Ruminococcus sp. HUN007: one gene and its partner. The protein of the gene in region 1 interacts with the protein of each later gene in a pairwise test. Links are inferred from orthologs where the notes say so. Each region holds a gene or a part of one and is shown on either strand. Other genes may lie near its edges. The genes, in order: CC97_RS09250 and CC97_RS06905.

What was found.
Region 2: the proteins of CC97_RS09250 (region 1) and CC97_RS06905 interact in binary tests that used the Escherichia coli proteins (3 or more experiments, as listed by UniProt). The link is inferred for Ruminococcus sp. HUN007 from one-to-one orthologs.

Annotation. Positions count from the first base shown.
Region 1 is NZ_JOOA01000002.1:1,187,605-1,194,740, forward strand. Bases 2,977-5,952 are described here. They hold CC97_RS09250 (pyridoxal phosphate-dependent aminotransferase), read right to left. Parts: upstream 5,059-5,952; coding sequence 3,895-5,058; downstream 2,977-3,894. Other genes in these bases: CC97_RS09240 (ABC-F family ATP-binding cassette domain-containing protein), read right to left, coding at 2,977-3,524; CC97_RS09245 (diguanylate cyclase), read right to left, coding at 3,704-3,898; CC97_RS09255 (AMP-binding protein), read right to left, coding at 5,248-5,952. Also shown: CC97_RS09235 (Tex family protein), read right to left, coding at 1-1,490; more of CC97_RS09240, read right to left, coding at 1,557-2,976; more of CC97_RS09255, read right to left, coding at 5,953-6,588; CC97_RS09260 (Ig-like domain-containing protein), read right to left, coding at 7,066-7,136. UniProt on the Escherichia coli protein: Shows aminotransferase activity with methionine and histidine as substrates, and to a lesser extent also with phenylalanine.
Region 2 is NZ_JOOA01000002.1:616,233-624,409, forward strand. What follows is about bases 1-4,017. They hold CC97_RS06905 (DNA polymerase III subunit alpha), read right to left. Parts: upstream 3,618-4,017; coding sequence 201-3,617; downstream 1-200. Other genes in these bases: whiA (DNA-binding protein WhiA), read right to left, coding at 3,610-4,017. Outside these bases: more of whiA, read right to left, coding at 4,018-4,524; RNase adapter RapZ, read right to left, coding at 4,606-5,463; murB (UDP-N-acetylmuramate dehydrogenase), read right to left, coding at 5,479-6,390; hprK (HPr(Ser) kinase/phosphatase), read right to left, coding at 6,396-7,379; CC97_RS06940 (HAMP domain-containing sensor histidine kinase), read right to left, coding at 8,114-8,177. UniProt on the Escherichia coli protein: DNA polymerase III is a complex, multichain enzyme responsible for most of the replicative synthesis in bacteria. This DNA polymerase also exhibits 3' to 5' exonuclease activity. The alpha chain is the DNA polymerase catalytic subunit.

The DNA of each region.
Region 1 (7,136 bases):
ACGTATGAAAGAAGCGAGTGTGAAGATGTGTTGAGATCAACGCCGACTGAGTTTACACATGATTCAACCACGCCGCCGAGCGCTTCGTTAAGTCTTGCCTTCGGCATGTCATGCTGATACTGACCTACCCCGATAGCCTTCGGTTCGATCTTTACAAGTTCAGCAAGCGGATCCTGAAGTCTTCTTGCGATAGATACCGCACTTCTGAGTGAAACGTCGTAGTCAGGAAATTCTTCGGCTGCAAGCTTTGAAGCTGAGTAAACCGAAGCTCCTGCCTCACTTACGACCATATAGCTTACCTTCTGGTCAAGGTCCTTGATTATATCGGCAACTGCAGCTTCCGATTCTCTTGAAGCAGTACCGTTACCTATGGCAATGGTATTTACCTTCTGGTTTATGATTATTCTCTTAAGCTTCTGCTTTTCCTTTTCGATCCTGTCTGCAGAACCCATTGAGATGTGAACTACGTCTGTGTAGAGCACCTTTCCGGTATGGTCAACAACTGCCACCTTGCATCCCGTTCTGAAACCAGGGTCAAGTCCGAGTGTGACTGTGTTCTTGATCGGCGGCTGGAGAAGGAGCTGTCTTAAGTTTTCGGCAAATACCTTGATAGCCTGCTCCTGCGCATTTTCCGAAAGGACTGATCTTATTTCACGTTCGATTGACGGGAAAATAAGTCTCTTGTAACTGTCATCGGCAGCTGCTTCAACTATTGAAGCGGAAGCACTCTGGTTCTTTACATACCTGTTTGCGCACATTGCAGCAGGTGTGTCATCCGGTGCTGTTATGCTCACCTTAAGGAAATCTTCCTTTTCACCGCGGTCAAGTGCAAGTATTCTGTGGTTTGCAGTCTTTGCAACAGGTTCTGAGAAATCGTAGTAGTTTTCGTATACGCTTTCAGCATTTTCGTCAGCTGCCTTTGAAACTATGATACCGTTCTTAAGAAAATATGCACGGAGCGTCTTTCTGAGTTCAGCATCGTCTGAAATGTTTTCAGCAATGATATCTGAAGCACCTGCAAGTGCATCTTCGGCAGTTTCAACGCCCTTTTCGGCGTCAACGTATTTTGCAGCCTCGGCATTCGGGTCGGCGCCCTTGTTCTGAGCCATGATAAACTCAGCCAGAGGTTCCAGTCCCTTTTCCTTCGCAATGCCGGCTCTTGTTTTTCTCTTCGGCTTGTACGGACGGTAAAGGTCCTCGGCTTCAACGAGAGTACGCGCATTGCTGATGGTCTGACGGAGTTCGTCAGTAAGCTTGCCCTGCTCGTCGATAAGTCCGATTATCTCTTCCTTTCTCTTTTCAAGATTGCGCAGATAAGTCATGCGGTCGAAGATCTCACGAAGTATCTGGTCATCAAGTGAACCGGTAGCTTCCTTTCTGTATCGTGCAACGAACGGGATAGTTTTTCCGTCATCGAAAAGTGCAATAGTGTTGTCGATCTGTTCCCGGCGGAGCTTGAATTCCTCCGCAAGCACCTGGTTTATATCCATTGTATTTCCTCCTGTATTTCCTTGTTTATTTTAAGCCTCTCCGGAAATGTCATTTATCCCGGTCGTTTACTGCAGTGTTTCCGAAAGTTCAGCCCACTCATCAAACAGCTCATTCGAGAGTTCCTTGATCTCATTTATCCTCATGCATTTTTCATTCATCAGGTTATAATCGGCAAGAACTTTTTCATCTGTGAGTTCGGATTCAAGAGTTTCCTGCTCTTTCTGAAGTTCTTCCATCTGTTTTTCAATGTCACGTATGCGCTGTCTGTTCTTCGCGTCGATGTTACGCTGTTCCTTGGTTTTGAATGCCTTTTCCTTTTTCTCGGCATACTCTTTTCTCAGCTGCTCCTGTTTTGCAGCAGTGACAGCTTCGGCAGCAGCCTGTTCACGTGCATTCTTTGCTTTCATGTAGTCGTCGAAACCGCCGGCATAACTTTCAGTGCCGTTTGCGGTGATCTCGAGAATACGTGTGGATATCCTGTTTAAAAGATAACGGTCGTGGGAGACATATATAATGGTTCCCTCAAATCTTTCAAGAGCATCTTCAAGGACTTCCTTGGTCTGAAGGTCGAGATGGTTGGTCGGTTCGTCGAGGATAAGCACATTTCCGTGTTCCATCATCATGATGGCAAAGCAGAGCTTGCACCTCTCGCCGCCGCTTACAACGCCTGCCTGCTTGAAGACATTTTCGCCGACAAGTCTTACCCTGCCGAGAAGATTACGCACTTCAAGGTCGGAAAGAAGCGGATAGCGGCTGTGTATCTCCTCGAAGACAGTGTTCATTCTGTTTATGTTAGCTGCTTCCTGATCGAAGTAGGATATCTTTACATTTGCCGCCCATATCACCTTGCCTTTGTGGGGAAGCTTTTCCTGAATGACTTTCAGAAGCGAGGACTTTCCTATTCCGTTGTCACCTATGACGGCGAGTTTTTCACCGCGTCTTACTTCAAATGAAAGACCGTCGACCAGAGTCCTGCGGTCATCGCCGAAGCCTACTGAAACGTCGATATCCTTTACCTTTAGGACCTCCTGCGGCGGATCCATCGCAAAAGTAAATTCGAGCTTTGCTGCCTTGTGATAAGTGTTCGGCTTTTCTATTCGTTCCATCTTGTCAAGGGCTTTGACTCTGCTCTTGGCACTCTTCGAAGTTGAAGCACGTGCCATATTTCTGGCAACATAGTCCTCCATCTTCGCTATTTCCTTCTGCTGGAGCTCGTACTCCTTCTGCTGACGGGTAACAGCCTCAGCCTTGAGTTTTGTGAAATTCGTGTAATTGCCCTTGTATCTTGTAAGCACGGTGTTTTCAATCTCACAGATGGATGTTACGGTCTTGTCAAGGAAGTAACGGTCATGGGATACGATAAGCAGTGCACCCTTATAGTCCTTCAGGTAATCTTCAAGCCACATTACCGTTCTGAAATCAAGATGGTTCGTCGGCTCGTCGAGGATGAGAATATTCGGATTTTCCAGAAGGAGCTTTGCAATCGCCAGTCTTGTCTTTTCACCGCCTGAGAAGCTGGAGATCACTCTGTCAAAAAGGTCCTCGGTAAATCCCATACCGTTGAGGATGGTTTTTATTTTTACCTTTATATTGTATCCGTCATTTGCCTCATAGTAGGATGACTTCTGTGCGTACTCCCCTGAAAGCTTTTCATAGTCCACCGGATTTTCAGCCATGAGCTTTTCAAGTTCCTTCATGCGGTCGGAAACTGCGTAAAGTTCAGAAAATACACCTTTCATTTCTTCAATGACAGTGTTTTCATTGTCGAGAGCACCCATCTGTTCGAGGTAGCCTATGTTCGTCTTCGAAGCAAAAGAAATGATCCCGTCTTCTTCGGTAAATCTGTCCGGATCTTCCTTTCCGGTTATAAGGCGCAGAAGAGTAGTCTTGCCGCATCCGTTTACGCCGATAAGTCCTATGCGGTCATTTTCATCTATTGTAAGGTTTATGTCCTTAAGTATCTGATTTCCGTTGTAAAACTTATTTACATTTGTCATGCTTAAAAGCATCTGTTTACCACCATTTCTGTTCATTTAAACGAGTCTGATCAAGTATTAATTATACCACAGAAATGCTTAAATGTCCACAGATTTTTACAATGGTACAGGAGCCGCTGTCTGCACAGCAGATGATGAAAGCAAAAGTACCGGCTCACTGAAAGCCACGTTCAGGCCTTCGGTGAGCCGGTACAAAACCGCTGTTTTAGTATATTTTATGTGAGATCCGACTGATCACCGGACTTCATCTGCTTTTTTCTTTCGTACATTCTTTTATCGGCAAGCTGTTCGGCTGATTCCGGATCACTGTCATCAGGATCATATTCCGCCATACCGTATGCTATACGCAGCGGAACAGGTGCATTGCCGGACGTATTGAATTTCTGCTGTTTCCTGATCAGCCGGATCAAACCGGCATTTTCTTTCTTATGTCGTTCAGACGTTCAAGTGCATTTATCAGTGTCTCGTTTTTCTTTGCGTAGTGGAGTCTGATGTATCTGTTTTCGGGTTCCTTAAAGAAACTTGAACCCGGTACCGCTCCTACACCTACATACTCGGCGAGCTTTTCGCAGAAATCAAGGTCACTTTCGTAGCCGAATTCTGAAATGTCAAGGAGAATGTAGTAAGCACCTTCCGGAACGGTATGGCTGATACCGATGTCATCGAGCCCCTTAAGGAAAAGGTTACGTTTTTCAGTGTACTTGTCTTCGAGCCATTTATAGTAGTCATCACCGAATCGAAGTCCTGTTACCGCAGCTTCCTGAAGCGGTGCGGCTGCTCCTACTGTAAGGAAGTCGTGAACTTTCTTTACTCTGTCGATGATATGCGCAGGAGCTATTACATAGCCGAGTCTCCAGCCGGTTATCGAATATGTCTTCGAAAGTGACGAGCATGATATGGTTCTTTCCCACATACCCGGAAGGCTGGCAAAATATACGTGCTTATGCGGTGCGTAAACGATGTGTTCGTACACTTCATCTGTAATTACGAATGTATCATATTTCTCTGCAAGATCAGCTATGATCTTCAGCTCGTCGTAAGTAAACACCTTGCCGCACGGATTTGACGGATTGCAGAGTATGAGAGCTTTCGGGTGCTGTCTGAATGCATCTTCAAGCACCTCAGGATCGAAACTGAAAGCCGGCGGAACGAGCGGAACATAGATAGGTTCAGCTCCGGAAAGAATGGTGTCAGCGCCGTAGTTTTCGTAGAAAGGAGAGAAAACTATTACCCTGTCGCCAGGATCGGTAACACTCATCATTGCGGCCATCATGGCTTCTGTGCTTCCGCAGGTGACAACTATCTCACCGTTCGGGTCTATTGTTCTGCCCATGAAACGTGTCTGTTTTTCAGCGAGCGCCTCACGGAAATTCTGAGCTCCCCATGTGATCGAGTACTGGTGAAAGTCTTCCTTTGTGACCTCTGCAAGGCGGTCAAGTATAGCCTTCGGCGGTTCAAAATCCGGGAAACCCTGTGAAAGATTCACCGCACCGTATTTATTCGAGACTCTTGTCATACGTCTGATGACAGAATCGGTAAAACCAACTGTTCTTTTTGAAAGTTCTGGCATAAAAACCTCCGTCTATAAATATGGTGTATCGGAATGATCCGGTACACCAGTTATCTTTTTTACGTAATGCTTATCTGTATGCAGGGAGCAGACGTAACCTGTCTGATCCGCAGTGCATTATGAAATCAGTGCGGGGACCGGAACAAAGTCCGCATCCCCCGTCAATCACTGATATTTATTATACTGAAATCAGATATTGTAGTCAAGGTTTCTTTCGTCGATAATTCTCTTTGACTTGTGTTCTGAACGAGTGTTGAGTCCGCCGTCCGGATGAACGACTACCTTTGCAGGCTTAACACCGATACGTGCCTTGAGTGCTGCACTTACCTGTTCTGCAACTTCTTCATCGCTCTTTGCGTTGTCAGCATTCTTTTCGATTTCAACAGCATACTTGTTTGTGAAGTCCTTCTCGAAGATACGAATGAGATATTCACCTGTGATGCCGCTCTGTTCACGGATAACAGCCTCAATATCGCTCGGGAACACATTAACGGCTGAAACTATGAACATGTCGTCCTTTCTGCCGAGGATGCTGATTCTTCCGTGAGTACGTCCGCAGCGGCACTTTGTTGTATCTATGCGGCCGATGTCGCCTGTCTTGAAACGGATAAGAGGACGTGCATGCTTGCGGAGTGTTGTGAATACAAGCTCACCTGTCTGACCAGGTTCAAGTACTTCACCTGTGTGAATGTCAACTGTTTCAACGAGAATGTGGTTTTCTGCAATGTGAAGACCGTCGTGGTATTCGCACTGTGCTGCGCAGGCACCGAAAATATCTGAAAGTCCGTAGAAGTCGAATACTTCAGCTCCCCAGATCTCCTCGATAGCCTTTCTTGTTGCGTCGATCGATCCGCCGAGCTCACCTGCAACGATGATCTTCTTTATGTTAAAGTCCTTCTTCGGATCATATCCTGCCTTGAGTGCCTTTTCACCGAGCTGCCATGCATATGATGGAGATGTCCAGATTATTGTAGGCTTGTATGTCTTGAGTATGAAGAGGAGTCTTTCACTTGGAAGTGTACCACCCCAGATACATAAAGCACCGAGATTCTGTGCGCCGATTACGTCAGGACCGCCAACGTAGAGTGAGAAGTTGAGGGCGTGAACATAACGGTCATTTGGTCTCATACCGATCTGCCAGAACCAGCGGCTTTCTGTGTCCTGGAATTCATCGAAGTCCTTCTTTGTAAACGGGCTCATTGTCGGTACGCCTGTTGAACCTGATGAAGTTGAAATGAATACTACATCATCTTCCGGAACAGCAGCAAGTTCACCGAGGAATGAACCAACGCCCTGTGTGTCACGCTGTGTTTTCTTGTTGATGAACGGGAACTTCTGAATGTCCTTAAGTGTCTTTATATCTTCAGGCTTAACCCCGGCTTCATCGAATGAACGCTTGTAGTAAGGCGCATTGTCGTAAGCGAATTTTACGATCTCCTTAAGGTCTTCAAGCTGTCTTTTTTCAAGTTCTTCACGAGGGAGTGTTTCAAGTTCCTCATTCCAGAATTTATTGTTTATATCTCTGCTCATTTTTTATTCCTCCGTTTTTTTATTTATCTGAGTAATTATATCTGTTTGGTATGTTTTTATTATACACCCGTCTGCCCTGCTTGTCCAATACGCCATTCTTATTGTCAGTTATAAATTATGGCTATAGCGTTTATAAAAGAATAAGCCAGCTTTGTGTTTCTGATTTCACGACATAAAAATGTGCGACTGCGCCCATTTATGCCTTGGCTCACTTACCTAAAACAATAAATGAAATGAACTGATCCTTTTCATTTAAAAAGAATAATTCAAAACTTCAATGGTATCAACTGTATAAAAAACACAGGTGCTTTTTATCGTACGAAAACACCATCATGTTAAAGAAACGCCTTACGGCGTACTATCATAAAGCAAGCCGTATGTACGATTTTATTCATACATACGGCTTGCTAATATTTTAAATCTTAAAATCTATTATCAGTTATAGCCAGCGCCTCAACGATTCACTGCATTTATTATTTAATTCAACACTTTATCTTTAATAAGTATTAAATCAAGAATATTTATAATATTATCATCATTTAAATCTG
Region 2 (8,177 bases), 570 kb from region 1 along the record:
TTTAACCATATTATATTTATTTTTTTAATTTTAACAAACACATTATACGTGTTTATATATCTGTAAACTGCATTTTATATGCGCAGTTTCTGTAAACAGCAGGCCGGTTTATATGTTCCTTAAAAAAAACCCGCCTCTATATATTTTACTACATTTATGAAGTTTGTCAAGTCCTAAAATGCAAAACGCTTACAGAACGGTCATATAAGAGCTGTTTTATCCGGTGGAAAAATCCTGACAAGTTCCCTGTAATATTCGCGTGTAAGGTCAGCACTGAGTTCTCCGTGAGGCGCAATTATCTTTCTTAAGTCGGAAAGATAGAAACATATCTTAACATTTCCCGCTTCTGACGACGGCAGTTCTGAAATTGTATCCTTAAGTTCCTTCGACGTGGTACTTATGCATAGTTTTCTCCGCAGAGCTGCATTTCTGAATTCATCAGCAGTAAATACTGCGGAAACAATAATGCTTTTTCCCTTTTCCTTTTCCGAGATCTTTCCGGTTATACGGACCGTACTGTCCTTTTTTAGCTTGCCGCCGTAGTTTTTCCATACATCCGGGAAGACGACGCATTCTATCTTTCCTGTCATATCCTCAACGGTAACAAAACTCATTCTGTCGCCTTTTCTGGTCGTATGGCTTTTCTCGGATACTACTGTTCCGAAAACTGAAACTTCACTCTGATCGCTGTATTTTTTAAACGGATCTTCGGTAATTTCAGCTGTATCAGGAATACGCGAAAGCTTTACAAGATAATCGTATTCCTCAAGAGGATGTCCGGACATGAAAATCCCCGTGACCTCCTTCTCCATGGCCAGGAGTTCATTATAGGGATATTCCGGAGCGTCCGGCACAAAGACATCATTATCTGTTCCGGATCCTCCGAAAAGATCAAGCTGACCTTCAATAACAGAACTGTTTACCGCGATGATCGTATCAAGGTTTTCGAGCATCTGTCTGCGGTTGAGTCCAAGGTCGTCAAATGCACCGGCATAAATCAGGCTTTCCGTCATCTTGCGGCTGATACCGTATTTTTTAGTCCTGACTGCAAAATCACGAAGCGAACGGTAAAGACCGTTGTTTTCGCGTTCAGAAATAATATCACTGACCGCTGCCCTGCCGATATTCTTCACAGCCGAAAGACCGAAGCGAATACCTTCGGGAACTGCGGTAAAATCAACGCCGCTCCCGTTTACGGATGGTTTGATTATGTTTACACCTGAAGCACGGCATTCGTTCATGTACTCCATGAATTTCCCGCCGGCACCGTTAAGGCAGGCAGACATTACGGAGGCCATGTATTCCTTAAAGTAATGACATTTCAGATAAGCTGTCTGGTAGGCAAGATATGCGTATGCAGCTGCATGTGATTTGTTGAATGCGTATGAGGCAAATGCAGACATACGTTCAAATATTGCTTCTGCTGTTTTTTCAGGAATACCGGATGCTACAGCTCCGCGGCACGGTGTTCCGTCACTGCCGTCACTTCCATGGATAAATCTTCTTCTTTCATTTTCCATTACATCGTGCTTTTTCTTTGCCATTGCACGGCGGACCTTGTCAGCTCCGCCGTAGGTATATCCGGCAAGTCTGCGGAAGATCTCCATTACCTGCTCCTGATATACGATACAGCCGTAGGTCACCGAAAGAATATCTTCCAGTTCAGGACAGTCGTATCTGATTTCTTCAGGATGATTCTTGTTATGAAGATATACCGGGATAGACTCCATCGGTCCCGGTCTGTACAGTGCAATGGCAGCAGTAAGGTCTTCTATGCTTGACGGCTTAAGCTTCATTATCAGGGCACGCATACCGCGGCTTTCAAACTGAAACACTGCCGACGTGCTGCCTTCGGACATCATCCTGAAAACCTCTGCATCATCAGTCGGAATACGGTTCATGTCCGGTCTGCTGCCGCCGATCCTTCTAAGGCAGTTTTCGATTATTGTCAGGTTGCGCAGGCCGAGAAAATCTATTTTAAGAATACCAAGGCTTTCGAGTACCGACATCGGATACTGTGTTGTGACAACGTCATGGCTTATGCGAAGCGGAACGGAATCACTGACAGGGCCGTTTGCGAGAACGACTCCTGCTGCGTGAACTGATGTATTGCGCGGCATTCCTTCAAGTTTTTTCGCCATGTCAAGCAGACGACGTACCTCCTGATCGGTACTGTAAAGCCTTTTAAGCTTTTCTTCCTTTTCCAGAGCCTTTGCAATAGTCATGTTGAGTTCCGGAGAGATGAGCTTTGCAGTGGCGTCACATACTCCGTAGGATATTCCCATTGCTCTGCCGGCATCACGGACCGCACTTCTTGCAAGAAGCGTGTCGAACGTTATTATCTGTGCCACACGGTCCCTGCCGTACTTTGAAGCCACATAATCGATGACTTCGCCCCTTCTGTCAACGCAGAAGTCAATGTCGAAGTCCGGCATGCTTACTCGTTCAGGATTAAGAAAACGTTCAAAGATCAGGTTGTAGCGTATAGGATCAACTGCAGTAATACCTATGCAGTATGCACACAGGCTTCCGGCACCTGATCCTCTGCCCGGACCGACAGGTATTCCGTTTCTTCGGGCATAGTCGATAAAATCCCATACGATCAGATAATAATCGACATACCCCATTCCGGAAATAACGCTTATCTCGTACTCCATTCGTTCGGTTATTTCCTTTGAAGGATTTTCACCGTATTTTTCATGAAGGCCTTTTTCGCAGAGTTCCTTAAAGAAGACAGTTCTGTCTCTGCCGTCATCCATAGGATACTCCGGAAGACTCGCCAGACCGAATTCTATTTCTACATTGCATCTGTCTGCTATTTCGGACGTTACACTCACAGCCTCCGGCATATTTTTAAAGAGTTTCATCATTTCATCTTCGCTTTTCATGTAAAACTCATCTGTCGGAAATTCCATGGAAGGATCATCAACTGTGCTGCCGGTCTGGATGCACAGCATGACTTTCTGCATTTGGGCATCTTCCTTTGAAATATAATGAACGTCATTGGTAGCCGCGAGCGGTATTCCTGTTTCTGATGACAGCCTTGCAAGTAGAGGAGTTATCTTTTTCTGCTCAGGTATTCCGTGGTCCTGAACTTCCAGAAAATAATTATCCTTACCGAAAATGTCTCTGTACTTAAGTGCAGTCTTCTTTGCCGCTTCATAGTTTCCGTCTGTAAGTTCCGAAGCGACTTCTCCTGCCAGACACGCAGACAGGCAGATAAGACCTTCATGATATTTTTCAAGAAGGTCTGTATCCACCCTGGGTTTGTTGTAAAAACCAGTGATAAAGCTTTCGGAAACAAGCTTTATCAGGTTGTGGTAACCTGTATTGTTTTCGCAGAGAAGTACAAGATGATAGGGCTTTGAGTCGATGTTATGCACCTTGTCAAACCTTGTTCTCGGAGCCACATACACTTCACAGCCGATCACCGGTTTGATCCCGGCTTTTTTCGCTTCTGTGTAAAAATCAACTGTACCGTACATTACTCCGTGATCTGTAACGGCAACAGCCTTCTGACCGAGTTCTGCAGCACGCTTTACCAGTTCACTGATCCGGCACGCTCCGTCAAGAAGGCTGTACATACTGTGAAGATGAAGATGAACGAAATTACTCATTGTTCTCTTTCCTTATCTGGTCGGCTATCTGTTTTATGCGCTTCAGCCGATGGTTCACTCCTGATCTTCCGATAGGAGGATCGAGGATCTCGCCGAGATCGTTGAGACTGAATTCAGGATTTTCAAGTCTTGCCTCTGCGATCTCGCGAAGAGTGTCCGGCAGATTTTCAAGTCCCATCCTGCTTTCGATGAGCCTGATATCCTGAAGCTGACTGACTGAAGCAGCACTTGTTTTATTAAGATTGGCCATGTCACAGTTGCGGACACGGTTCACCCTGTTTCGCATATCCTTGAGGATCTTGATATTCATTATTTCGAGAGTGGAGTTCTGCGCACCCATAAAAGTGAGTATCTCCTCAATGTTCTCGCTTTCCTTGATGTACAGGATGTAATTGTTCTTGCGTGTAACCGTTTTTGCTTTCAGATCGAAGGAGTTAAGCAGAATATTCAGGTCTTCGCAAAGATTTCCGGTACCTATCACAAACTCAAGATGATATCCGTTTTCAGGATTATTGACACTTCCGCAGCTTAAAAATACTCCGGCAAGAAAATTTGCCATGCTGTTGTTATCGATATTCTTCAGATCGATTTCGCGGGCCTCCGGATCGATCCTGAACCTGTCAGTTATGACCTTTACGTTTTCACGTCCTGTAACAGTAAAAGAATACAAGGATGTGCCGTTTTTCCGTTCGGTCACATCCTCATTAATTTTAACTGTGTTTTTAAATATCTCAGCAAAGAGCGCCGAAAAGGTCTCTGCAACAAGCTGATTCTCTGACTGAAAACATATTTCGTCGCGTGTGATCCTGTTGCAGAAAAGGATCAGGCCGTAGAGGCAGGCGAATTTTTTATCCTTGTCTGTAACTGCAGAAATGATCTCTGCTTTTACTTCATTTGAAAATGACAAAGCAATTCTCCTCTGTATATACGAAAAACTGCTGATACATATCAAAGTCTTTGCTTACAAATAAAAATATCAGCGTTTTCCTTATGATTTTGTTATATCCCTGTGGGTTTTAAGAACGTCGTAGCCTGCTTCTTCAAGGAAACCTGCCATAAGTTCGGTAAACGTAACTGAACGGTGCTTTCCGCCGGTACATCCGAAGGCAATGACAAGCTGACTCTTTCCTTCACTTATATACATCGGAACAAGGAAAGCGATAAGATCCTCGAGTTTTTTCAGCAGTTCACGAGACTGTTCAAATCCCATAACGTAGTCTCTTACCTCTTCATCGCGTCCGGTAAGATGTTTGAGTTCCGGTATGTAAAACGGATTCGGCAGACAGCGGACATCGAACACAAGATCAGCCTCTGCTGATGAACCGTATTTAAAGCCGAATGACATTACCTTGATAAGTATTGAGTCACTTGATTTTTTCAGGAAAAGATCAACGATCGATTCCTTAAGCTGCGAGCTCTTCAGATAGGAAGTATCGATGTAATAGTCGGCAACCTCACGAAGGCAGTCAAGTTTTGTCCTTTCATATGCAACTGCCTTTTCAAGACTTCCGTCAAAATCATTCCCGAGGGGATGCTTTCTTCTCGTTTCCTTGTAGCGTTTGATTATAACGTCATTGCTTGATTCAAGATAGAGCACCTTTACATCAAAATGTTCTTCCTTCATCTCTTCGATCGAACGGATAACTTCCTTTGAGAACATTTCACCGGAACGGATGTCCACGGCAAGAGCGACCTTGTTCATTTTACCGTCACGGCAGATCTCGACGAACTTCGAGATAAGCTGAGGCGGCAGATTATCGATACAGTAGAAACCTATGTCCTCAAGCACATTCATCGCACAGGATTTTCCCGATCCGGAAAGCCCTGTAACTATCACAAACTGCATTTAAGAATATGCCTCCTATTTGAGTATCTCAGGCTCGAGTTCAAGTTCGTAGCCGGTATCTGCTTTAACTTTTTCCCGTACATGTTCAACAAGGCTCATAAGATCTTCATAAGTTGCATTGCCCTTGTTGATAACGAACCCGCTGTGTTTTTCGCTGACCTGAGCATCACCGACAGAAAATCCCTTAAGTCCGCACTGTTCGATAAGAGCAGCTGCAAAGACATTGTTCTCCGGTCGCTTGAATGTGCTTCCGGCACTCGGGAAATTAAGCGGCTGTTTATCACGGCGCTTCGTAATGAGTTCATCCATTTTCTTTTCTATTTCACTGACGGATCCCCTGCGGAGTCTGACTCTTACTCTGAGGATGATCCTTCCGGAATTCATAAATGCACTGTGACGGTATGAAAGATCCATACATTCTGATGAAATGGTTCTTATTTCACCGTCGGTGTCAAGATAATCAGCTGAGATCACCACGTCAGACATCTCACCGCCGTATGCGCCTGCATTCATGTAGAGGGCGCCTCCCACGGTGCCCGGAATTCCGTACGCAAATTCAAGACCTGTATAGCCTTCATTTCTTGCTGTTATACAGAGACGTGAAAGCATGAGTCCTGATTCGCACTCAATTACTCCGTCCTTTATGTAGTTTATCGCGGAAAAATCATTTCCTATAATGATAACAGCACCGTCAAAGAATTTGTCTTCAGCTATCACATTGCTTCCGTTTCCGAGAACAGCGTATTTCACACTGTTTTCACGGCAGTAGGAAACAACTGATGCAAGTGACTCCTCACTGTTTATAAACACAGCGATACGGCATTTTCCGCCTATTCTGAAAGTGGTATGCTCCTTAAGGGATTCATCAGTGCTGTATCTGCATCCGAAACTGTCACATAATGAGATCAGTTCGTTTAAATATGACATTTATTTCACTCCAGTACTCTAATTATGTCTTTTCCGCTCTGCTCCATACCGAGTCGTTCAAGAAGCTCGTGTGTAGCATTGTAACCCATTTTCTTCTGTCTTGCATTCATGGCAGCGACCTCGAGTATTACCGCAAGGTTACGGCCCGGCTTGACCGGGATAGTAACTGCCGGAATATTTACACCGAGAATTGAAATGTACTCGTTGTCGATACCGAGTCTGTCGTAGAGTTTTTCCTTGTCCCAGATCTCAAGTTCAACAATAAGGTCAATTTTTTCCGAAACCTTGACTGCACCGACACCGAAAAGTGTTCTTGCATTGATTATGCCGATTCCGCGGAGTTCAAGAAAATGGCGGATGTTGTCAGGAGAAGTTCCGACGAGACTGATGTTTGAAACTTTTCTGATTTCAACGGAATCGTCAGCAACGAGTCTGTGTCCGCGCTTTACAAGTTCGATAGCAGTTTCACTCTTTCCGACACCGCTTTCGCCGAGAATAAGAACACCTTCGCCGTAGATCTCGACAAGAACACCGTGTCTTGTGATCCTCGGAGCGAGTTTAAGGTTCAGGAAGGCGATAAGCGCAGCCATAAAACTTGACGTACTGTCCTTTGATCTGAGAACAGGTATTTTTTCCTCTTCTGCAAGAGAAACGAATTCAGGGAAAATGCTAAGATCAAGATCACGGGTAATTACCAGTGCAGGGATCTTGGTCTTGAACAGAGTGTGAATGATCTCGGTACGGTTTTCCTCGCCTATGGTCGAAAGATATGCGAATTCAGTTTTTCCGAGTATCTGTATACGTTCAGGATTGAAGTATTCGTAGAAATTCATGAGCTGAAGACCTGGTCTGTTTACTTCGTTTTCTGAAATAAGAACCTCCTCAGCCGGTTTTGGAAGATAAACTGTTTCGAGTTTAAGTTCATCTATTATCTGCTGCAGTGTTACTGTAAATTTATTTGCCTCCGTATTCGGCGTTGTATGTGACATTGACACGCACCCCTTTTTCCTGATTAAACGGACTTGAATTATTCCGGTCGAATAAAAATAATATCAGTTTTATTATACATTAAAACGGGCATTTTTTCAAGTCCTAACATAAAATGAACGAGTTTATACGTCATGATGTTATTCAACACAGTTTTTCACATACTGTTGAATTTTTTTATGAGTATTATCACAATAAAGAAATATTTCAAAAAAGGTGTTGACAAAGTTATCGACTGGTGGTATAATAAATATCGTTGTCACGGGCGATACGAAACGTCCTTAACACGATGAGGTATTAGCTCAGTTGGCAGAGCATTTGACTTTTAATCAAAGGGTCTGGGGTTCGAATCCCCAATACCTCACTTGATTTGAATTAATCAAATCCCACATGCGTCTGTAGCTCAGCTGGATAGAGTGACTGGCTACGAACCAGTAGGTCGGGGGTTCGAGCCCCTTCAGGCGCACCAGAGAGCACTTCTTTTGAAGTGCTCTTTTTTGTTATGTTCTTTATTTTTTTTAGGATCTTTAATGTAATAAATACAGGATCAGCCTGACCTGCGTATTAACTTATGCAGGTCAGGCTGATTTTTCGTATTTCCATAAGGAAACGCTGATTTATAAATAAATCAGCGTGGGGCTCGGGGCGAAGCCCCGCAAATCCCACCTCCGGAAATCCGGCGAATCCGGATTTCCGATATAATCAGTGTTTCCTTAACATTCTTTGTTTTGATCCATCAGTTCTGCAGATTGTTTACTGTTATTTTCACGCTGAAAATATTCTGTTTAGTTATTTCTGCA